DNA from 3 places in the Kitasatospora sp. NPDC088742 genome. Region 2 is predicted to be linked to each of the others. Evidence: riboswitches for the same ligand, from Rfam matches in the RefSeq annotation. Region 2 holds a riboswitch; each other region holds the start of a gene.
The links. A riboswitch is a leader RNA that binds a small molecule or an ion and turns the genes downstream of it on or off. The one in region 2 is predicted to bind cyclic di-AMP.
Positions count from the first base shown of each region.

Region 1: linked by a shared signal. The riboswitch ahead of ACZ6ZR_RS16045 (NlpC/P60 family protein) and the one ahead of ACZ6ZR_RS37605 (transglycosylase family protein) in region 2 are both predicted to bind cyclic di-AMP.
Region 3: linked by a shared signal. The riboswitch ahead of ACZ6ZR_RS35910 (transglycosylase family protein) and the one ahead of ACZ6ZR_RS37605 (transglycosylase family protein) in region 2 are both predicted to bind cyclic di-AMP.

Region 1 covers NZ_JBVJLD010000017.1:82,825-89,993, reverse strand. The annotation lists gene ACZ6ZR_RS16055 (NYN domain-containing protein) at 1-550, shown strand, start outside; gene ACZ6ZR_RS16050 (C40 family peptidase) at 746-1,777, shown strand; cyclic di-AMP (ydaO/yuaA leader) riboswitch at 2,161-2,309, shown strand; gene ACZ6ZR_RS16045 (NlpC/P60 family protein) at 2,374-3,453, shown strand; gene ACZ6ZR_RS16040 (C40 family peptidase) at 3,673-4,728, shown strand; gene ACZ6ZR_RS16035 (hypothetical protein) at 4,725-5,981, shown strand; gene ACZ6ZR_RS16030 (glycosyltransferase 87 family protein) at 6,031-7,169, opposite strand, start outside.
Region 2 covers NZ_JBVJLD010000087.1:6,617-13,785, forward strand. The annotation lists gene ACZ6ZR_RS37585 (Ppx/GppA phosphatase family protein) at 217-1,155, opposite strand; partial or broken gene ACZ6ZR_RS37590 (DUF501 domain-containing protein) at 1,308-1,808, opposite strand; gene ACZ6ZR_RS37595 (FtsB family cell division protein) at 1,825-2,229, opposite strand; gene eno (phosphopyruvate hydratase) at 2,351-3,637, opposite strand; gene ACZ6ZR_RS37605 (transglycosylase family protein) at 3,833-4,603, opposite strand; cyclic di-AMP (ydaO/yuaA leader) riboswitch at 4,609-4,760, opposite strand; gene ACZ6ZR_RS37610 (cytochrome P450 family protein) at 4,987-6,234, opposite strand; gene ACZ6ZR_RS37615 (SDR family NAD(P)-dependent oxidoreductase) at 6,592-6,987, shown strand; gene ACZ6ZR_RS37620 (nucleoside triphosphate pyrophosphohydrolase) at 7,006-7,169, opposite strand, start outside.
Region 3 covers NZ_JBVJLD010000072.1:27,891-35,059, reverse strand. The annotation lists gene ACZ6ZR_RS35915 (hypothetical protein) at 95-298, opposite strand; gene ACZ6ZR_RS35910 (transglycosylase family protein) at 381-1,520, opposite strand; cyclic di-AMP (ydaO/yuaA leader) riboswitch at 1,507-1,707, opposite strand; gene ACZ6ZR_RS35905 (hypothetical protein) at 1,899-4,004, shown strand; gene ACZ6ZR_RS35900 (sirohydrochlorin chelatase) at 4,087-4,944, opposite strand; gene ACZ6ZR_RS35895 (DUF397 domain-containing protein) at 5,286-5,525, shown strand; gene ACZ6ZR_RS35890 (ATP-binding protein) at 5,654-6,226, opposite strand; gene ACZ6ZR_RS35885 (helix-turn-helix domain-containing protein) at 6,647-7,169, shown strand, end outside.

The DNA.
Region 1 (7,169 bases), on a different contig from region 2:
GCTGCAGTCGGCCCAGGGGCTCCAGCGGGAGCTGGCGCTGCCGGTGACGCAGCTCCATCCGGCCGATCTGGTGGACGCGGTGGTGCCGGGCTCGGCCTCGCCGCACGACGTGGCCCGGCGGGCGCTGTCGGAGGACGATCCGGCGCTGCTGGACCAGCTGCTGGCGATCCCTCAGGTCCACCTGGTGGTGGACGGCTACAACGTGACCAAGACCGGGTACCCGACGCTGCCGCTGGAGCAGCAGCGGATGCGGCTGCTGGGCGGGCTGGCGATGCTGGCCCAGCGCAGCCAGGCCGAGGTGACCTGTGTCTTCGACGGCCAGGACCTGGACGCGCCGGTCATCATGGCGCCGCCGCGCGGGGTGCGGGTGCGGTTCAGCCGGACCGGGGAGACGGCGGACGAGCTGATCCGGCGGCTGGTCCGGGCGGAGCCGCAGGGGCGTCCGGTGGTGGTGGTCTCCACCGACAAGGAGGTCGCGGACGGCGTGAAGAAGGCGGGAGCGCGCCCGGTCTCCTCGATGCTGCTGCTCCGGCGGCTGTCCAGGCCGTGAACTCTTCTGACCCCAGGTCAGAAGAGGGTGGCGCGTTTGTGTCCGTACCGTGAAAGCCGCTGTGCGTAGGGAAGTTCGTTCCGGTAGGGGAGTGGCGCGACGGGTCCTGACTCACTAGGGTCAGGCGTCAAACCTATTTTCTGGACTAACGCCCGAACGGGTGAGCGTCCAGGAGTGCTTAAGGAGTTCGTCACCTTGGCTTCCCACCGCCGTCCCAAGCAGCCGAGCCGCGCACGGGTCACCGTGCTCACCGCCGCCGCTGCGACCGCGGTCGCGCTCTCCGCGCAGGCCGGTGCCTACGCGGCGCCCGCGAAGCCGTCCAAGGACGAGGTCAAGGCGCAGGTCGACAAGCTCTACGAAGAGGGCGAGCAGGCCGCCGAGAAGTACAACGGCGCCAAGGAGCGGGCCGACCAGCTGCGCAAGCAGGCCGACCAGCTGCAGGACCAGGTGGCCCGCGGCCAGGAGCAGATGACGCAGCTCCAGACCGGTCTGGCGGCCGTGGCGGCGGACGAGTACCGCAACGGCGGGGTGGACCCGTCGGTGGCGCTGATGCTCGCCTCCGACCCGGACGGCTACCTGAGCAAGGCCTCCAGTGCCGACCAGGTCAACCAGACCCAGGCGCAGACCCTGCGCTCGCTCCAGGACCAGCAGCGCCGGCTGGACCAGCAGAAGGCCGAGGCCGCCCAGGTGCTGGCCGAGCTGGACCGCAACACCAAGGCGCTGAACGACTCCAAGGTCGAGGTCCAGCGCAAGCTGCAGGAGGCCAAGGACCTCCTCAACCAGCTGAGCGCCGCCGACCGTGCCGCCATCACCAGCGGCGACCGCTCCTCCCGCAGTGCCAGCCGGGTCGACCCGAGCACCCTGCCGCAGGCCGCCGGCTACGCGGGCGTCGCGATGCAGGCCGCGCTCAGCAAGCAGGGCCGCGCGTACGTCTGGGGCGCCACCGGCCCGAACAACTTCGACTGCTCCGGCCTGATGGTCTGGGCCTACGCGCAGGCGGGCGTCTCGCTGCCGCGCACCTCGCAGTCGCAGGCCAGCGTCGGCACCAACGTGGGCAAGGACATCGCCAACGCGCAGCCGGGCGACCTGATCATCTACCACAACGACGCGCACCACGTCGGCATGTACATCGGCAACGGCATGATGCTGCACGCGCCGCGCACCGGCGACGTGGTCAAGGTGGCCCCCGCCGACGTGATGCCGATCAAGACCATCCGACGGGTCTGACGGCCGGTCAGCCGAGTACGGCATAACGGACATCTGGTGTGAGCCGGGGCAACTGACGCCTCGTGACACGCCCGGGCCCGCCGGAATCCCGCTGTGATGTGGGACACCTCCGGCGGGCCCTTCCGCGTCCCGAGGCGGTGAAATCTCAGCTCACCGTGCATTTGTGATCACGCTCGGTCGCAATCACAAATGCACTTGGACTTTCTTCCGTCTTTTTTCTTACAAGGATTTGAACCGATCACGGTTGGGTTACTAGGGTCCTTGTCGAACCACCGCACTGTCGATCGTCCAGCCTGGGCGGCGGCGGTGGTTACCGCCGAGTTCGAGACGCAGCGGGGCAGGGACAGTTGACTGCCCGACAGGGGACCCCCGAGGGGGGCGGCTGCCGATCGGAGCCGGGGAACCACGTTCCTCGGGGTGAATCGGCGTCAGGCCGGCCGGGCCGTCGTGAGACGGTGCGGGGGTGAGACGTCGTAGGGCTAGCTTCCAGCCCGAACCCGTCAGCTCACCCGGTAGGCGGACGTAGGAAGAAGGAGTCCGCCTTCGTGGCGTCCCATCGTCGTCCCAAGCCTGCCGGTCGTACCCGCGTCTCGATCATGACGGCCGCTGCTGCCGCCGCCGTGGTCCTCTCCAGCCAGACCGGAGCGCACGCCGACCCGCAGCCCTCCAAGGACGAGGTCAAGACCCAGATCGACCAGCTCAACGAGCAGGCCGAGGTCACGACCGAGCAGTTCAACGCGAACACCGAGAAGCAGCAGACCCTGCAGACCCAGGTCGGCCACCTCCAGGACGAGGTGGCGCGCGGTCAGGAGCAGGTGAACACGCTCCAGGCCAGCCTCGGTGAGATCGCCGCCGAGCAGTACCGCACCGGCGGGATATCCCCGACCGTGCAGCTGATGCTCTCCAGCAGCCCGGACGCGTTCCTCGGGCAGGCCGGCGCGATCAACCAGGTCGGCATCTCGCAGGCCGACGCGCTCAAGCAGCTGAAGACCGAGCAGGACAAGCTCGACCGTCAGAAGGCCGAGACCGAGGGCAAGCTGGCCGACCTGGCGAAGACCAGCGAGCAGCTGAAGGCCCAGAAGGAAGACGTCCAGGGCAAGCTGGCGAAGGCTCAGGCCCTCTTCGACTCGCTGGACGCGGCCGAGAAGCAGAAGATCCGCGAGGCCGAGGAGAAGGCCGCCGCCGAGGCCGCGGCCAAGGCCGCCGCCGCGAAGGCCGCCGCCAAGCCGCAGGCCTCCACTCCGGCCCCCGCCGCCGCGGACAGCGGTGACGACCGGGCCTCCCGCTCGGAGAGCCGCACCGACCTCAGCAGCGTCCCGGCCGGCTCCTACGCCGCGACCGTGGTCGCCGCCGCCGAGGCGCAGATCGGCAAGCCCTACGGCTGGGGCGCCACCGGCCCGGGCGCCTTCGACTGCTCCGGCCTGATGGTCTGGGCGTTCAACAAGGCCGGGATCTCGCTGCCGCGCACCTCGCAGTCGCAGGCCGGCGCCGGCACCAACATCGGCACCAACATCGCCGATGCCAAGCCCGGCGACATGATCATCTACTACGGCGACCGCCACCACGTCGGTCTCTACGTCGGCGGCGGCCAGATCGTGCACGCCCCGCGCACCGGCACCCTGGTCCGGCACGAGTCCGCCACGGTGATGCCGATCAACGCAATCGTCCGGGTCTGACCCACCCGAACGCGCTACACCCCGCAGGCCCGGCCCCGTGCCGGGCCTGCGGCGTTTCCCGACGGTGGATCAACTGTCCGATTAGTGGTCAAATATTCGGTCCTATAGGGGTTTGGACTAGATCGCCGCGACTCGCTAACGTCTGCCCCCGGACCTCCGTCAGGACGCCCGCCCACCGGGCGGCGGCGGTGGCCCGGCCGCAGGACAGGAGCCGCCACCGTGTCTCGTTCCCCCCTGCCGGCCGCCCGTAGGCTGACCCGGGCGCTGGTGCTCACCGCAGCCGCGACCACGGTGCTCGGCGTCGCGGCGGCCGGGGGTGCGGTCGCCGCACCCGGTGCCCCGGCCGAGCCCACCTCCCGCAAGGACGTCAAGGCCCAGGTCGACCAGATCTACGAGGAGGCCGAGCAGGCCTCCGAGCGGGCCAACGCCGCCCAGGAGCAGCAGCGCGTCCTCCAGGCCGAGACCGGCACCCTCCAGGACCAGGTGGCCTCCGCCCAGGAGGAGCTCAACCGGCTGCGCTCCGACCTCGGTTCGGTGGCCGCCGCCCAGTACCGGTCCGGCGGCATCGACCCGGCGGTCCAGCTGATGCTCGACTCCGACCCGGCCGGCTACCTCTACCGGGCCCGCACCCTGGACCAGGTGAACCAGCGGCAGAACGACACCCTGCACCAGGTGATCGACCGTCAGCGCAGGCTCGACCAGCGCCGGGCCGAGACCTCCGCCAAGCTGGCCGAACTGGAGTCGGTGCGGCGCACCCTGACGGAGAGCAAGCAGGACATCCGCCAGCGCCTGGCCAAGGCCCAGCGGCTGCTGAACAGCCTGGGCACCGCCGAGCGGGCCCGGCTCCAGGCGGACGACGCCCGGGACGCCGAGCGCCGTGCCGCCCGCGGCGGCGAGCGGGTGGACCTGGGCAACCTCCCGGCCGCCTCGGGCCGGGCCGCCGCCGCGCTGGCCGCCGCCGCGAGCAAGATCGGCTCCCCGTACGTGTACGGTTCCACCGGCCCGCGCACCTTCGACTGCTCCGGTCTGATGTACTGGAGCTGGCGGCAGGCCGGAGTGAGCCTGCCGCGGACCTCGCAGCAGCAAGCCAACGCGGGCCAGCGGATCAGCCTGGCCGACGCCCGCCCGGGAGACCTGGTGATCTTCTACAGGGACATGCACCACGTCGGGATGTACGCCGGCGGCGGTGTCGTGGTGCACGCGCCCTACCCCGGCGCCCGGGTGCGCTACGAGAGCGTCAACGCGATGCCCGTCTCCGGAGTCGTCCGGGTATGAGACCAGCCGGTGGCCGGAGTGCGTCCGGCTCCGCCCCGCCGCTCTCCCGCCGTGCCGCGCTGCTGCTCGCGGCCGCCGGGCTGGTGCAGCTCTCCCCGCCCCGGGGCCGGGCCCCGGCCCCGCAGTTCTCCGGGCCGACGGCCGCCGCCACGGTGCCCGCCGTCCGGCCCGAGCTGGAGGCGCTGCTGGCCGACCGCGCCCGCGCGCTGCTGCGCCAGGACGCCGCCGCCCTGCCCGCCGGGGAGGCCGGACAGGCCCTGCTGCGTAGGCTCGCCGACCTGCCGCTGGCCGAACTCTCCTACCGCATCACCGAGTTCACCGAGCCGGTGGGCGCGAGCTCGACCCTCGCGGCCGAGCTCGGCTGGCGGGTCGCGGAGTACGACGACTACCCGGCGGTGCTGCGCCGCCGGCTCTCCTTCGAACGGGGCGCCGGGGGCTGGCAGCTGACGGGGGAGCAGCCCGAGGGCTCCGTCGCGCCCTGGGACCTCGGCCCGGTCTCCGTGGTGCGGGGGAAGCACTGCCTGGTGTTCGGCCAGGCCGCCCCGGCCGAGCTGGCCCGCACCGCGGCCGCCGCCGACCAGGCGGTGCCGCTGGTCGGGGAGCTCTGGGGCGCGGGCTGGCCCGGGAAGCTGCTGATCGGCCACCCGGCCACCGCCGAGCAGTTCGACCGGCTGCTCGGCGCGCCCGCCGGGCAGTACGCCGGGATAGCCGCCGTCACCACCGCGGCCGCCGGGGCCCCGTCGCGTACCCCGGCCGACCGGATCCTGATCAACCCGCAGGCCTACGCCGGGCTGAGCGACCTGGGCCGCCGGGTGGTCACCACGCACGAGGCCACCCACGTGGCCACCCGCGCCGACACCAGGCCGTGGACCCCGCTCTGGCTCTCCGAGGGCGTGGCCGACCACACCGGCTACCGGGGCACCGGCCGCACCCCGCAGCAGATCGCCCCCGAGCTGGCCAGGGCCGCCGCAGCCCCGGGATTCTCACCGAGGCTGCCCGCCGACACCGACTTCACGGCCGGCGCGGCCGGGATCGCGCTCGCCTACGAACTGGCCTGGTCCGCCTGCGACCTGATGGTCCGCCGGTTCGGCGAGCGCCGGCTGGTCGCCTTCTACCGCGCGAACGCCACCGCCGGCCCCACCTCCACCCGGGAGGAGTGGCTGGACGGGCTGCTGCGCGGCTCCTTCGGCCTCGGCCTGGACGAGTTCACCCGCCAGTGGGCCGAGGACCTGCACCAGCGCTTCGCGCACTGAGCCGCTCCGTGCACTGACCCGCTCCGCGCACTGAGCGGGTGCGGAGCCCTCAGCGCGGCACGGCCGGGTTGTCGAAGTCGTCCAGCAGGTCCTGCTCGTAGGCGATGCCCGGCCGCACCGGGTAGCCGATCGGGGAGGTGGCGGCGGGAGTGGCCGCCTCCAGGGCGCGGGGCGGCAGCACCAGGGTCCTGGTCTGGCCGGGGGCCCGGGTGGAGAGCCAGAGGCGGCGGCAGGAGAGCACCGTGGCGGCCAGCAGCGTCAGGTTCCGCGCCGTCAGGACGGCCACGCCCCAGGGCTCGCTGTTGACGATCTGTCCGAACAGGATCGGGAACTCCAGCATGGTGAGCAGCGTGGTCACCAGGACCAGCACCGCCACCGGCTTCTGGCTGGTGCCGCGCACGGTCAGGCAGACCGCCGCGACCCCGACGATCCAGACCATGTACTGCGGGCTGATCACCCGGCTGGTGGCGGTGAAGACCAGCAGCGCCGCGAGCGCCGCGTCGTAGGTGGTGGCCGAGGTCCAGCGGCGGGCCCGCAGCCGCCAGAACAGCAGCCAGCCGAAGCCGCCGACCGAGGCGGCCAGCGCCAGCTTGGTGATCACCGGGACCCACGGCCCGAGCATCTCCACCGAGCCGTAGTTCATCTTCACCTCGCCGTCCCAGCCGCCGAGGATCCGGGCGAAGTGCACCGGCAGCGCGCCGAGCGACTCCACCTCGATGCCCCGGTCGCGCTGGAACTTGAGGAACTCGAAGGCGCCGTTCATCCCCGCCGTGAGCAGGAAGCCCAGCGCGCTGAACGAGGCGATCGCCGCCGTCCAGGAGCGCCGGGTGCGGCGGCCCTTCGGGACGCCGAGCAGGGCCAGCACCGGCCAGACCTTCACCAGCCCGCCGAAGCCGAGCAGCGCCCCGCCCAGGCCCGGGCGGCGCAGCAGCACCAGCAGCCCGGCCACCGCCAGCGCGGTCACCAGGATGTCGTAGCGGCAGTAGACGGTCGGCCCCAGCAGCGGCACCCCGGCCACCCAGACCCAGGCACCGGAGAAGCTCCGGCCGCGCTTGGTCCCGGCCCGCATCAGCAGCACCATGGTGACGGCGTCGAAGATCCCGCAGAGCACCCAGAACGACACCAGGTAGGACCAGGGCAGCAGTCCGGGCAGCAGGATCACCAGGGCGGCGCCGGGCGGGTACTGCC
Region 2 (7,169 bases):
TGTTTCGAATCCATTACCCGATCTGACGTACACCTTCGAAGCATCGAACGACCCTTCGGGGAGACCTTCGGTCCCGCATATCGGACACTCCGGGCGCCCCAGTGCGACGAATGACCGAATCTCCATGTGAAGAAATTCACGAAGGTTCTCGCGACACCCCGTGCAGCAGGCGGCCCCGGGTGCCACAGCGGGCATCCGGGGCCGTTCGCGGGGGCGTCAGGAGACCAGGCTCCAGGCGACGCCGTCCAGGATGTCGTGCTCGCTGACCACCAGTTCGGCGGCCCCGGTCCGCTCCATGATCTCCAGCAGCACCAGCGCCCCGGCGCCGATCACGTCCACCCGGCCCGGGTGCATGACCGGGATCGCGGCCCGCTCCGCGTGGTCCATGGCCAGCAGCCGGCGGGCGGTCTCGCGGACCTGCCCGACCGTCAGCCGGGCGTGGTGGATCCGGGCCGAGTCGTACTCCGGCAGGTCCAGCGCGATGCCCGCCACCGTGGTCACGGTGCCCGCCAGGCCGACCAGGGTGGCCGCCGTGGTCAGCGGCACCACCTCGGCGGCCCGGTCCAGCGCGGCCTCCACGTCGGCCTTCGCCCGGGCGATCCGCTCCTCGGACGGCACCGCGGCGCCGCCCTCGAAGTGACGCTCGGTCAGCCGGACGCAGCCGATGTCCACCGAGCGGGCCGCCTCGACGTCCGCGCCGCCCAGAACGAACTCGGTGGAGCCGCCGCCGAGGTCGAACACCAGGTACGGGGACGGGAACTGACCACCGGTCAGCTCCTTGGTGGCGCCGGTGAAGGAGAGCCGGGCCTCCTCCTCGCCGCTCACCACGGTCGGCTCCACGCCCAGGATCTCCTTGACCCCGGCCACGTACTCGGCGCTGTTCTCGGCGTCCCGGGAGGCGCTGGTGGCCACGAACCGCAGCCGGTCCGGGCCGACCCCGTGCTCGGCCAGCACGGCGGCGTACTCGCGGCAGGCGGCGAAGGTGCGCTCCAGCGCCTCGGGGGCGAGGCGGCCGGTGCGGTCCACGCCCTGGCCCAGCCGGTTGATCACCATCCGGCGGTCCAGGTCGGTGATCTCGCCCGTCTCCGGGTCGAGGTCGGCCACCAGCAGCCGGATCGAGTTGGTGCCGCAGTCGATGGCACCCACCCTGGTCATGCTCACTCGGACTCCCCCTGCTCGGCCTCGGCGGCGGCCTTCTTGGCGGCCCGCTCGGCGGTCAGCTGCTCCTTGGCGGCGATCACGGCCTCGTGGTCGTGGTCCTTCGCCCGGTTCCTCAGTACTCGGCCACCGGCCGCCTCGACCTCCTCCGGGGAGACGCAGGGGCCCTTGGCCCACCACTCCTCCAACATGCCGATGGCCTCGTCGCCGAGCGGGTTGACGCCCTCCCCGGCGGCCAGCGAGTGGCCGACCAGCACGTGCAGGCACTTCACCCGGTCCGGCATGCCGCCGGCGCTCGGGAAGCCCTCCAGCACCTCGATGGCGTCCCGGCGCGCGATGTAGTCCTCGTGCGCCTTCTGGTACGCGGCCGCCAGCTCCGGGTCCTCGGCCAGCCGGGCGGTCTGCTCCTTCATCACGCCGTCCGCCTCCAGGGTGCCGATCAGCGAGGCGGCCTTGGGGCAGGTCAGGTAGTAGAGGGTCGGGAACGGCGTGCCGTCGGGCAGCCGGGGCGCGGTCTCCACCACGTCCGGGTTGCCGCACGGGCAGCGGTGGGCCACACCGCGGAGGCCGCGCGGCACCCGGCCGAGCTGGGCCGCGATGGCGGCGACGTCCTGGTCGGAAACCTCGGGAACGGAGGGGGTGTCAGTCATCGGGTCTGTGCTGCCTCTAGCGTTGGGCGGTGGGGGTGTCGGCCTGGTCGACGGAGTCCCAGACGCTGGCGTACCAGGGCTGGGCGGCCTTGGCCTGCGGAGCTGACGCACCGTCGGCCGAGGAGGACTTGGTGGCCGGCGGGGCCGGGTCCACCGAGATGAACGGGGTCTCGCCGGGCATCGCGTAGTGCAGCCGCTGACGGGCCTGGGCCTTCACGAACTCCGGGTCCTGCCAGCGCGCCTTCTCCCGGCTGAGCTTCTCCACCTCGGCCCTGGCGTGCTCGGCCTTGGCGCGCTGGGCGTTGATCTCGGAGCGCTGCGCGATGTACTGCCGGGTGGGGTAGGCGAGGATCGCCACCAGCGAGCAGAGGACCAGCACCAGCACGGTGGCGCGGCTGGTGAAGCGCGGTCGCGCCGCCAAGCCCGGAATCTTCCACATCGCCGGTACCCCTCCGTCCACATGCCGGTGCCCCGGCCCTCCACCCTACGGGGTGGGAGCCGGGGCACCGTTCACAGCCGGCCGAGTGTCAGCCCCGGGTCGCTCAGGCCTCGGAGCGGAACCGCGGGAACGCGCCGCGGCCCGCGTACTCGGCGGCGTCGTCGAGGATCTCCTCGATGCGCAGCAGCTGGTTGTACTTGGCGACGCGCTCGGAGCGGGCCGGGGCGCCGGTCTTGATCTGGCCGCAGTTGGTGGCGACGGCGAGGTCGGCGATGGTGACGTCCTCGGTCTCGCCGGAGCGGTGCGACATCATGCAGCGGTAGCCGTTGCGCTGGGCCAGCTCGACGGCGTCCAGGGTCTCGGTCAGCGAGCCGATCTGGTTCACCTTCACCAGCAGCGCGTTGGCGGTGCCGGTCTCGATGCCACGGGCCAGGCGGGCCGGGTTGGTGACGAACAGGTCGTCGCCGACGAGCTGGACCTTGTCGCCCAGCTGGTCGGTCATCGCCTTCCAGCCGTCCCAGTCGGACTCGTCCAGCGGGTCCTCGATGGAGACCAGCGGGTACGCGGCGACCAGCTCGGCGTAGTAGTCGATGAGCTCGGCGGAGGTGAGCGCCTTGCCCTCGAACTGGTAGGCGCCGTCCTTGTAGAACTCGGAGGCGGCCACGTCGAGCGCGAGCGCGACGTCCTTGCCCGGGGTGTAGCCGGCCTTCTTGATGGCCTCGACGATGAGGTCGAGGGCCTCACGGTTGGAGTCGAGGTTCGGCGCGAAGCCGCCCTCGTCGCCCAGACCGGTGGAGAGACCGCGCTCCTTCAGCACGCCCTTGAGCGTGTGGTAGACCTCGACGCCCCAGCGGACGGCCTCGGAGAAGGACTCCGCACCGATCGGGGCGATCATGAACTCCTGGATGTCGACGTTGGAGTCGGCGTGCGACCCACCGTTGACGATGTTCATCATCGGGACGGGCAGGACGTGCGCGTTCGGGCCACCGAGGTAGCGGAACAGCGGCAGGTCGCTGGCCTCGGAGGCGGCGTGCGCCACGGCGAGCGAGACGCCGAGGATGGCGTTGGCGCCGAGCGAGGACTTGTCCGGGGTGGCGTCCAGGTCGAGCATGGCCTGGTCGATGAGGCGCTGCTCGGTGGCGTCGTAGCCGACGAGCTCCGGGCCGATCTGCTCGATGACGGCCAGGACGGCCTTCTCGACGCCCTTGCCGAAGTAGCGGTTCTTGTCACCGTCGCGAAGCTCAAGCGCCTCGAAGGCGCCGGTGGAGGCACCCGACGGGACGGCGGCGCGGCCGGTGCTGCCGTCGTCCAGGCCGACCTCGACCTCGACCGTGGGGTTGCCACGGGAGTCGAGGATCTCGCGGGCTACGACGACATCAATGGACGGCACGAGGCATCTCCTTGCGGAAGCGGGGACGTGTAGTCGTTACGACCAGAGCCTAACCGCACCCGGGCCCGGGACCACGCTGACCTCGGTCCCGTCTCACCTCGTGGCCTTCCTACCCACCGGTAGTCCACCCGGGGCGAGCACGGCGGGGCCGCACCGGATCACGGTGCGGCCCCGCCGGGATGACGGTGCGTCGGATCAGCCGAGCTGGAGGACCTGGCCCGGGAAGATCAGGTCGGGGTCGCCGCCCACGACCGACTTGTTGCCCTGGTAGACCTGCTGCCAGTCCAGGCCCTTGGCGGCGGCGATGCCGGACAGGGTGTCACCGGACTGCACGGTGTAGTTGCCGGTGGCCTGGGTCTTCGGGGCGGCGTGCTTCGGGGTGCTCACCGTCGGCGCGGCGGCCTTCGGGGTCGCGACCTTCGGCGCCGGCTTGCTGGTCTCGACGGCCTTGGGCGCGGCCTTCGTGGTCTTCGGGGACTCCGTCTTCGGCGCCGCGGCCTTCGGGGTCTCGGTCTTCGGCGCGGCCGAGCGGGTCTCCGAACGGGAGGCCTTGGCCTCGGAGTTGGTGTCGACCTGGGCGGCGGCGCCGCCCTTGGTCAGGCCCGCCTTGACGGAGCAGACCGGCCAGGCGCCGGGGCCCTGGGAGGCGAGCACCTTCTCGGCGATCGCGATCTGCTGGCCCTTGCTGGCCTGGTTGGCCTGCGCCGCGTACGCCTTGCCGCCGAAGCCGGCCCAGGTGCTGGAGGTGAACTGCAGGCCGCCGTAGAAGCCGTTGCCGGTGTTGATCGACCAGTCGCCGCCGCTCTCGCACGCGGCGACCTTGTCCCAGGTGGAGACCGGGGCGGCCTGGGCGCCGGTGGCGGCCATCAGCGGCAGGGCGAGGCCGACGCCGGCCACGCCCGCGACGGCGATGGCCTTCTCGGCCTGGGTACGACGACGATGACGGCCCGAACCAGTGAACAGCATGAAGAAATCCCTCTCCGCACGCCTGCGAGGTGAGCTGTCGGGTTCGGACCGGGAGGTGGCCCGGCCGCCGTGAGGCGGCTTCACCCCAAGCCGTGGGGGGACGGCGACGTACGTGTGGGTCCCCCGCCCCTGCCCAAGGGTCTGGTCGGTGTCCCGGCGGCGCGGCGGGCAGGATTCGGCGTTCCGCGCACGGGGTCCGCAGCTGCGGACTGCAGGGAGGGTAAGCAGATCAGCTGACCGATCACAAGCTCATGTCGAACACATCACACCGAAATCACGCTGCGCTGTGGGTCGTCCACAAACCGTACTTCTGTGGCCGGATTGATGTGTATTCAGATCACGGTCGATCAGATATGACCGACACGCCGTCAGACAACGGGTGTTCAGCCTTCCGGGGTGAAGCCCACCGGCAACTCCCGCAGCCCGCGCATGATCAGGCCGCCGCGCCAGCGCAGGTCAGCGGGCTCGGCGGCGAGTTGCAGGTCGGGCAGCCGGGTGAGCAGGGTGCCGAGCGCGAGTTGGCCCTCCAGGCGGGCCAGTGGGGCGCCGATGCAGTAGTGGATGCCGTGGCCGAAACCCAGGTGCGGATTGTCCTGCCGCGCCAGGTCCAGGGTGTTCTCGGCCGAGAATCTGGCCGGATCGCGGTCGGCCGCGGCCAGCACCACCAACACCGGGTCCCCCACCGGGATGTCCACCCCGCCGATGGTCAGCGGGCTGGTGGCGAACCGCCAGGTGGCGAGCTCCACCGGGCCGTCGTAGCGCAGCAGTTCCTCCACCGCCGTCTCCAACAGGGCGCTCTCGCCCCGGCGCAGCGACGCCTGGAGCAGCTCCCGCTGCTCCGGGTTGCGCAGCAGCGCGTAGGTGCCGTTGCCGATCAGGTTGATGGTCGTCTCGAAGCCGGCGAACAGCAGGATGAAGGCCATCGCGGCGGCCTCGTTCTCCGTCAGGTGCTCGCCGTGGTCACTGGCCCGGATCAGTCCGGAGATCAGGTCCTCGCCGAGGTCGGCCCGCTTGCGGTGGATCAGCTCCAGCAGGTAGTTGCGGATCTTCTTCACCGCCCGGCCCACCCCGCCGCGCTGGCCGCCGTGGTGACGGATCATCGCCCCGGCCCAGTCCCGCAGGTCGTCCTGGTCCTCCGGCGGCACGCCGAGCAGGTCGCAGATCGCGTAGATCGGGAGCGGGAAGGCGAACTCGTGGATCAGGTCGGCCTCGCCGCGGGCCGCGAAGCCGTCGATCAGGCGGTCGGTCAGCTCCTGCACCCGGGGCTGGAACTCGGCCACCCGGCGCGGGGTGAAGGCCTTGGAGACCAGGCGGCGCAGCCGGGTGTGGTCCGGCGGGTCGATGTTCAGCAGATGGGTCATCAGGTCGGCCTGCCGCTCCCCCGGGATGCCGACCCGGCCGGTGCGGTGGGCCTGTTCGCTGTGGTGCGCCGGGTTCTTGGAGAGCCGGGCGTCGGCCAACGCCTGCCGGGCGTCCGCGTACCTGGTGACCAGCCAGGCGTCCACCCCGCTGGGCAGGGTGGTGCGGTGCACCGGGGCGTGCTCGCGCAGCCAGGCGTACGCGGGGTACGGGTCGGCGGCGAACTCCCAGGTGAAGAGGGCGGGCTGGGTCGGGGCAGGGCTTTCCGGCATGTCGTGAACGGTAACCCGGCGGATGGGGTCTCCCCCGGCAGGGCTTGCCCCATGAGGAGCGTCGTTCAGGGCCCCTCCTGCCCGATGGCGGGCAAGGAGGGCGCGTGCTCTCGGCGTGCCGGGGAAAGGCCCTCGTAGCGGAGCTACTTGGGTCTTTTCCCGGTGCGGCGAGAGTGCGTGCCGGGCGGCGCGACGGGGCAAGCTCTGCCGGGGGAGACCTCAGGAGTGAGCCTGGTCACCTGACGGGTATTAGACCTTGCGGAGAATCGGCCCGTGCTTACGATCCTCCGATACGGACTTGGAGGGACGCCGGTGCGGCGCGTCCCTGCCGGGCGCGGCTCAAGGAGGAGCAGTCCCATGCGAGTAACCGGGGCAGTGGTGGTCATCGCGGTACTGGACGGCGGTTCGGGTGCCGGGCTGGCCCGGCGGTTCGCCGCCGCCGGGGCGGCCGGCCTGTTGATCGCCGACCAGCGGCCCGGGGTGGCCGAGGACCTGGCCACCGAGCTGGACCGGCCGGGCTGCCCGGTGGTCGGCGTGGGCGCCGACGTCCGGCAGCCCTCCGACGTGGCCGCGCTGGTCTCCACCGCGGCCAAGCACCTCGGCCCGATCGACCTGTTCTGCGTCTGCGGCCCGGGTGCCGAACGCATCCTGACGCTGGCCGAACTCCCGGACCACCTCGGCCCGCTGGCCGAGCTGATGGCCCAGGTCGGCGACGCGATCGGCGAGGTCGTCACGCCCGCCGTCGCCGCCTGAGCCCTCCCGGCAACAGCGCTACTCCGCCGCCCTGACCTCGTCCCGGTAGGCACGGGTGGTGGCGCGCAGCGCCTGGTCGATGTCCAGGTCCTCGTCGTAGGCCCGCTGGGCGAGGGCCAGCAGCACCCTGCCCAGGCTCTCCTGGTCGAGCGCGGCGGGGAGTTCGTACGGGGCGTCCGGGA
Region 3 (7,169 bases), on a different contig from region 2:
CTGGGCGTCCGTCAGATCTCCCCGAGCCATGGATCAAGATCATCGCATGACCTTGATCCACTTCTGAAACAGGCCCTAGTGCCGTGCCCGGCCCTCAGCCGTCCTGGACGACACCGCCCCTGGGCTCGGTGAGCCGGCTCTCGTCGGCGGCGTCGCCGGTGCGGGCCTCGGTGCGGTGCGAGCGCGCGAGGTAGTCACGGAGGATCAGCTCGACGGCGTCCTGCGGGTTCCTGGTGCCGGCGAGGAGCATCAGCTCGATCGCGAAGTCGGCTTCCAGGGAGACGGTGACCTTGGCCATGGCGGCAGGATACGGCTCCGCCCCCGGAGCCGACCAGGTCTCCGGGGGCGGTGCTTCGGGCCGTCGGATCAGCACACCGTCGTCAGACGCGGCCCGCGAAGTCGGGGGCCCAGTTGGCGATGGTCTCGGTCTTCACGCCGGCGCGGGGGTTGGCCGCCTCGACGTACTTGCCGCCGCCCAGGTAGATGGCGACGTGGTAGACGCCGGAGTTGGCGCCGTTGTTGGACCAGAACAGCAGGTCGCCCGCCTGGAGGTTGTCCAGCGAGACCCGGGTGGCCGCGTCGGCCTGGTCGTTGGCCACGCGGGGCAGGGAGATCCCGGCCTGGCGGAAGGCCGCCTGGGTCAGGCCGGAGCAGTCCCAGCCGCCGTTGCTGCTGCCGCCGTAGACGTAGGCCTGACCGACCTTGGAGAGCGCGAAGTTGAGCGCCGCGGCCTTGGATCCGGTGGCGACGGTCGTGGTCTGCTCGGTGGCGGACTTCTTCGCCTTGGTGCTGGTGGTCGACGAACCCGACTGCGGGGCGGCCGACTTGGGGGCCGGAGCCGGCGCCGGGGTGGCCACCGCGACGTTGCCCAGGACCAGCTGCTGGCCCGGGTAGATCATGTCCGGGCCCTCGGGGAGCTGCCCCTTGTTGAGCTCGTAGAGCTTCTCCCAGCCGCCCTCGACGTTCTGCTGCTGGGCGATGGTGGAGAGCCAGTCCCCGGCCATCACGGTGTAGCTCTTGGCCGAGGCGGAGGAGGTGGCCGGGGCAGCCGCGGGCTGCTCGACGGGGGCCTGCGGGGCTGCGGCCCGCGGGGCCGCGGTGGTGGCCGAGGAGGTGTCGACCTGGGCGGCGGCGCCGCCCTTGGTCAGGCCCGCCTTGACGGAGCAGACCGGCCAGGCGCCGGGGCCCTGGGAGGCGAGCACCTTCTCGGCGATCGCGATCTGCTGCGCCTTGGTGGCCTGGTTGGCCTGCGCCGCGTACTGCTTGCCGCCGAACTCGGCCCAGGTGCTGGAAGTGAACTGCAGGCCGCCGTAGAAGCCGTTGCCGGTGTTGATCGACCAGTCGTTGGTGGACTCGCAGGCGGCGACCTTGTCCCAGGTGGAGACGGAGGCGGCCGAGGCGGAGCCGGCGGTGAGGGTCGGGATGGTGAGGCCGATGCCCACGACGCCGGTGGCGGCGATGAGTCGGCGGGCACGCTTGGAAGTGGTGCTGGACAGCACGAAGACGCGTTCCTCTCCCACGCCTGCGAGGTGAGCTGTCGGATTCGGGCTGGAGTTGCCCGGCCGTGCCTGAGCACGGCTTCACCCCAAGCCTGAAATCGGTCATATACGACCGAAGTCAGGCGACTTACCTGTGGTTCCCCCGCCCCTGCCGCGGTGCTGATGAGCTGCCGGCCCGTCCGGCGGCAGGATTCGGCGTTCCGGAGGGGCTGGGTCCGTGTGGTCACGAACAGGGCGTCACGTTAGGCAGAGTTAAGTTCAAACCGCAAACCCCTGTGACGGTGATCATGGTTTCTTTACCGACTCTTCATGAAGCGGAAGCTGTCGATCCGGAAGTCGATTTCGATCGATTCTGTTCAAATTCCTTGCGGTGAAAGGGATTTGCCTATGCTTCGGGTCATGCGGCACGCGAGAGGGCCCCAGCCGGGCCCGGCGGACAACGGATCGGCGAAGGTCAGCCGGCGGAAGCTCCTCATCGGCCTGGCGATCGGCACCGCCCTGGCGGCGGTCGGGGTGGAGGAGGTGGTCCGGCGCGCGGGCAGTACTCCTGACACCCCCTCGGCTGCCCCGCCGCCACCGCCGACGGAGACTCCGCATACGCACGGCGCCTCGCCGGCCGCCTCTGACATCCCGTCCGCCTCGGCCTCCGCCACACCGGGTGAGTCCCCCTCGGCCGCGCCCTCGCCCGCCGAGACGGTGCGGCCGCGGAACTGGTCCGACCCGGCGGGCTGGAGCGGCGGCGCCGCCCCCGGCCCCGGCGCGGCGGTGCGGATCACCGACCACGTGGTGCTGGACGGCGACGTGACGGTCGGTTCGCTCCTGGTCGAACCGTCAGGTTCGCTCACCTTTGCCCCGGATCGTCCGGTTTCACTCACCGCCCACGGCAACGTCGAGGTCCGCGGCGCGCTCACCCTCGCCCCGCAGTCCGCCGCCACCGTCCACGCCGTCCGCTTCCCCACGGTCGACGAGGGCCGCTTCCAGGGCGGCGGCATGGCCCTGGTGGCGAGCGACACCGGCCTCTGGGTCACCGGCTCCGGCCGGCTCCGCCTGGCGGGCGCCCAGCGCACGGCCTGGGTCCGCGCGGCCGGCCCGCTGAAGGCCGGTGACACCAGCATCCGGCTGGCCGCCGCCCCGGCCGGCTGGCAGGTCGGCGACGAGCTCGCCGTCACCCCCACCGGCACCCCCGACGCCGAGGGCTTCTCCGAGCGCTACGACCACCGCACCGTCGCCGCCGTCAGCGGATCCACCGTCAGCCTGGACGGCCCGCTCCGGTACGCCCACCCCAAGGTCACCACCGGCGGCGGGGTGAGCGTCGGCGCCGAGGTGCTCAACCTGACCCGCAACGTCCGGGTCGAGGGCACCGAGAAGGGCCGCGCGCACGTCCACATCACCAGCAACCAGCGCGCCGACGTCCGCTACGCCGCGCTGCGCTGGATGGGACCGCGCTCGGCGGGCAAGGAGAAGTGGGCCGGCAAGCCGGTCACCGAGCCGGTGCTCGGCCGGTACGGGCTGCACTTCCACATGCTCGGCGACACCGCCCGGGGCACCGTGGTGGAGGGCGTGGTGGTCCGCGACACCGGCAGCCACGCCTTCGTCCCGCACAACTGTCACGGCATCACCTTCCGCTCCTGCATCGCCCATCAGACCTGGGAGGACGCCTACTGGTGGGACGGCCCGCTGGACACCCGCACCCCGCAGGGCCCGTCCAACGACATCACCTACGACAGCTGCGTGGCCTCCCGCACCCGGTTCGACCCCAACCCGCGCGGCTACCGGCTGACCGGCTTCAGCCTCGGCGCGGGCAAGGGCGGGGTGGCCCGGGACTGCGTGGCGGTCGGCGTCCAGGGCGCCAACGGCGCCTCCGGCTACGAGTGGCCGGAGACCAGCGAGGGGGTGTGGACCTTCGAGCGCTGCCTGGCCCACAACAACCTGGAGAACGGCATCTTCGTCTGGCTGAACGCCGAATTCCACCACACCGTCGGCCAGTTCGTGGCCTACCACAACGGCGGCTGGGGCATCGAGCACGGCGCCTACCTGAACGACTTCGACTACAACGGCACCGTCCTGTACGGCAATGCGGCCGGCGGAGTGGCGATCCACGCCCTCGGCCGGGACAAGGGCACCGTCTTCGACGGCCTGCTGATCGACGCGGCCGGCCAGTCGGACTACGCCGTCTCCACCGCGCTGCACCAACTCCCGGGCGAGACGGTGCAGGTGACGCGCAGCAAGTTGACGGGCTACCGGAAGGCGGGCGTGGCGCTGCGCGCGGTGGACGGCGGGGCGCCGGAGGACATCGCCATCCTGGACTGCGAGTTCAGCGGCGCCGAGCTCTGGCTCGACCCGAAGCTGCCGGCCCCGAAGCGGGTGGTGCTCCGCAAGGCCGGGGCGGAGCAGGCCCAGGAGATCCACCTCTCGGGCGCCCCGACCCCGACCACCAGCGCCGTGCCGCCGCGCGCGGTGGTCACCCCGAGGATCGCCCTGCGGGACGCGGCGCCGGTCTCCTGAGTCCACTCATGGCTGGACGCGACGGGGCCCCGTACGGTTGCGAACCGTACGGGGCCCCGTCGTACTGCCGGGTGCCGGAGCGTCAGGCCCCGGCCTCCTGCTCCTCGAAGACGGGCTGCGGGAGCGCCGCCAGGTAGGCCGAGGCGATCAGCTGGCCGACGGCCGGGTAGGCGCCGAGCGGGGCCGCGCTCGGGCAGCCGGCCTCCTCGGCGGCGGTGGCCAGCAGCTCCGGGTCGACCTCGGGGCCGATCACCAGCGGGGCCAGCGCCGGGCGCTGGGAGCCGGTCGCCTTCAGGTGGTTGACGGCGGCCAGCACCGAACCGGGCACGTCGAGGGCGGCGCCGACCACCGGGACGGCCAGGCGCGCGGCCAGCAGCACACCGGTGATCTCGGCGGCCTGGGCGGCGGCCTCACCGCCGGCGGTGGTGAGCACGATGCCGTCGGCGGCGGTCGCGATGGCGAACAGCCGGGCCCGGTCGGCCCGGGCCAGCCCGGCCTCGGAGAGCCGGACGTGGACGGCCTCGGCCAGCAGCGGGTGCGGGCCGAGCACGTCGGTCACGGTGGCGCCGTGCGCGGCGGCCAGCTCGTGAAGGCCGGTCAGGAAGCCGTGCGGGCCGGGCAGGAGGGGTACCAGCACCGGAGCGGGCAGCCCTGCCTCGGCGGCCCGGGCGAGCAGCCCGGCCACGGTGGGGGCGTCGTCCTGGGCACCGTCCAGGTAGGCGGCGGCGGTCTCGACGCCCGGCTGCTCGCCGCGCACGATCGAGAGCAGTTCCTCGACCACGGGGCGGGTCTCCGGCCCGGCGGTGGCCGGAACGGCCAGCACCAGCGTCGGCGAACCCGCCGGGATCTCCGGCCGCTCGGGACGGCGGTGGCGCCCCCGCGCACGGGAGCCTGGAGTACGTACGGGCAGTGCCGGGCCCGGGATGGCTGCTGTGCTCATGGCGGAGATCGTAGGACATCTCCCCCCACCGGCCACAGCCGGGCCGGAGTCCGGACAGTGATCGGCGTCACAATCCGACAGAGGTGACGGACCGTGAGCCATCTCGTGAGACCCCCGAAGATCGACAACCCGCTGGAGTTCGAGTACGCGCAGTTATCGGTATGTCCACGATTGGCCCGCGTTTGTCCTGATACGGGGCGCCAACTCGCTTGGCGAGCGCGCCTGCTGACGGAATGATGCCCGCCTTGCTGCACGCGCAAACACCCGTGCTGATGCACGTGCACTGGAGCTATCATCACGTCAAGTGAGGCGAACGCCTGTCACGTCGGGGAGAATCCACCATGCAGAACACCACGTACAACGGCATGCCGTCCGCCGAGCTGGAGGGTGTGGTCTGGCAGAAGAGCCGCCACAGCAACTCGCAGGGGAACTGCGTGGAGTTCGCGGCCCTGCCGGGTGGTGACGTCGCGATGCGCAACTCGCGCTTCCCGGACGGCCCGGCCCTGGTCTACACCCGCGCGGAGATAGCGGCGCTGCTGCTCGGCGCCAAGGACGGGGAGTTCGACCACCTGGCCGGCTGACGGACCGCCGGACCGGGACGACACCCGGGGCAACAGGGGCCGTCGCGAGGGGATCGCGGCGGCCTTTCGTCGTGTCCGGGCCCGGCAGGACGTCAGCCGGGCCCGACGGGGTGTCAGGGGACGGGGCGTCAGGCCGAGCGCCGGTGGCGGCCGGTGGTGCCGGCCTGGGCGGCGGCGACGGCGGCGTCGGCCTCGAAGACGGCCCAGACCACCTTTCCCGCGCCGGCCAGCGGGTGCCAGCCCCAGGAGCGGCTGAAGGAGTCCACCAGGTGCAGGCCGCGGCCGGACTCGGCGACGAAGTCGGGCTCCCGGGCCACCGGGCCCTGGCTGCTCGGGTCGCTGACGGCACAGACCACCTGGGGAGAGCGGTGCACCAGACTTATTCGGATCGGCAGCAGGCGTGCGTCGGCCCGCGGCTCCACGGTACGGTCGGGACCTGGCTGCATCGGCAGCCGGACCGCGTCGGGGTGCCGGCGGCCCTCCGCCGACGCGGCGTCAGGCCGCTGGAGCAGGGCGTGCCGCAGCGCGTTGGTGACCAACTCCGAGGCCACCAGCGCGATGTCGTCGAAGAGGGGAGCGAGCCCCCAGCCGTGCAAGGTCTCCCTGGCGAACTCCCGGGCCGTCTTCACGGCCTCGAAACGGGGAGCGAGGGTGCAGCTGACCACGTGCGGGTCGGCCGCGATGGCCGTACCGGTGCTCATGAAGAGCTCCTCCCATAAGGGGGCGGACACGGCGGGACCCACCGGGGTCATGCCGGTCACCTCCGACTCGCTCGGCCGCGCGGACACCGGGCCGACGAACCACGTCCGCACACGGCGATCCGGCCACGCGGGGGCGCGGCCGGTGGCGTGTGCGGAATCGCGCGTGGGGACGTCGACACGGTGCCCGCGGGGGTGCCAGGGGTGTGCAGGTGCACGTGCACCATGGTCCCGTGCGCACACTGCGGATGCAAGAGTCGATTCACGTGCAGTCGCACCTTTGGCATATGCAAGCGCCGGATGCACGTGCATCCTGGGAGGGCCGGAGCAGAAGTGGCAGATTGATCAGTCAGTACCGGCACCCAGAGCGCTCAACTGATGGCAGACTGTGCGCTGTTTGCTCACGGCGGAGGTTTGACGGCAATGACCACAGTCCAGCCCGGTGGCGGTTCGATGGTGCGCCGGATCCTGCTCGGCTCGCAGCTCCGCCGGCTCCGGGAGTCCCGGGGCATCACGCGTGAGGACGCCGGCTACCAGATCCGCGCCTCCGAGTCGAAGATCAGTCGCATGGAGCTCGGTCGCGTCTCCTTCAAGGAGCGCGACGTGGCCGACCTGCTCAGCCTCTACGGGGTGGACGACGGCGCCGAGCGCGAGGCGCTGCTCGGCCTGGTCCGCGAGGCCAACAAGTCCGGCTGGTGGCACAGCTTCAACGACGTGCTGCCCGGCTGGTTCCAGACCTACGTCGGTCTGGAGGAGGCGGCCGCCCAGATCCGCACCTACGAGGTGCAGTTCATCCCCGGCCTGCTGCAGTCCGAGGAGTACGCCCGCGCGGTCTTCTCGCAGACCCGCCCGGTGATCACCGAGGAGGAGCTGGAGCGCCGCCTCAGTCTCCGGATGCGCCGTCAGAAGCTGCTCAGCGACGGGCCCGGCCCGCGCCTGTGGGCGG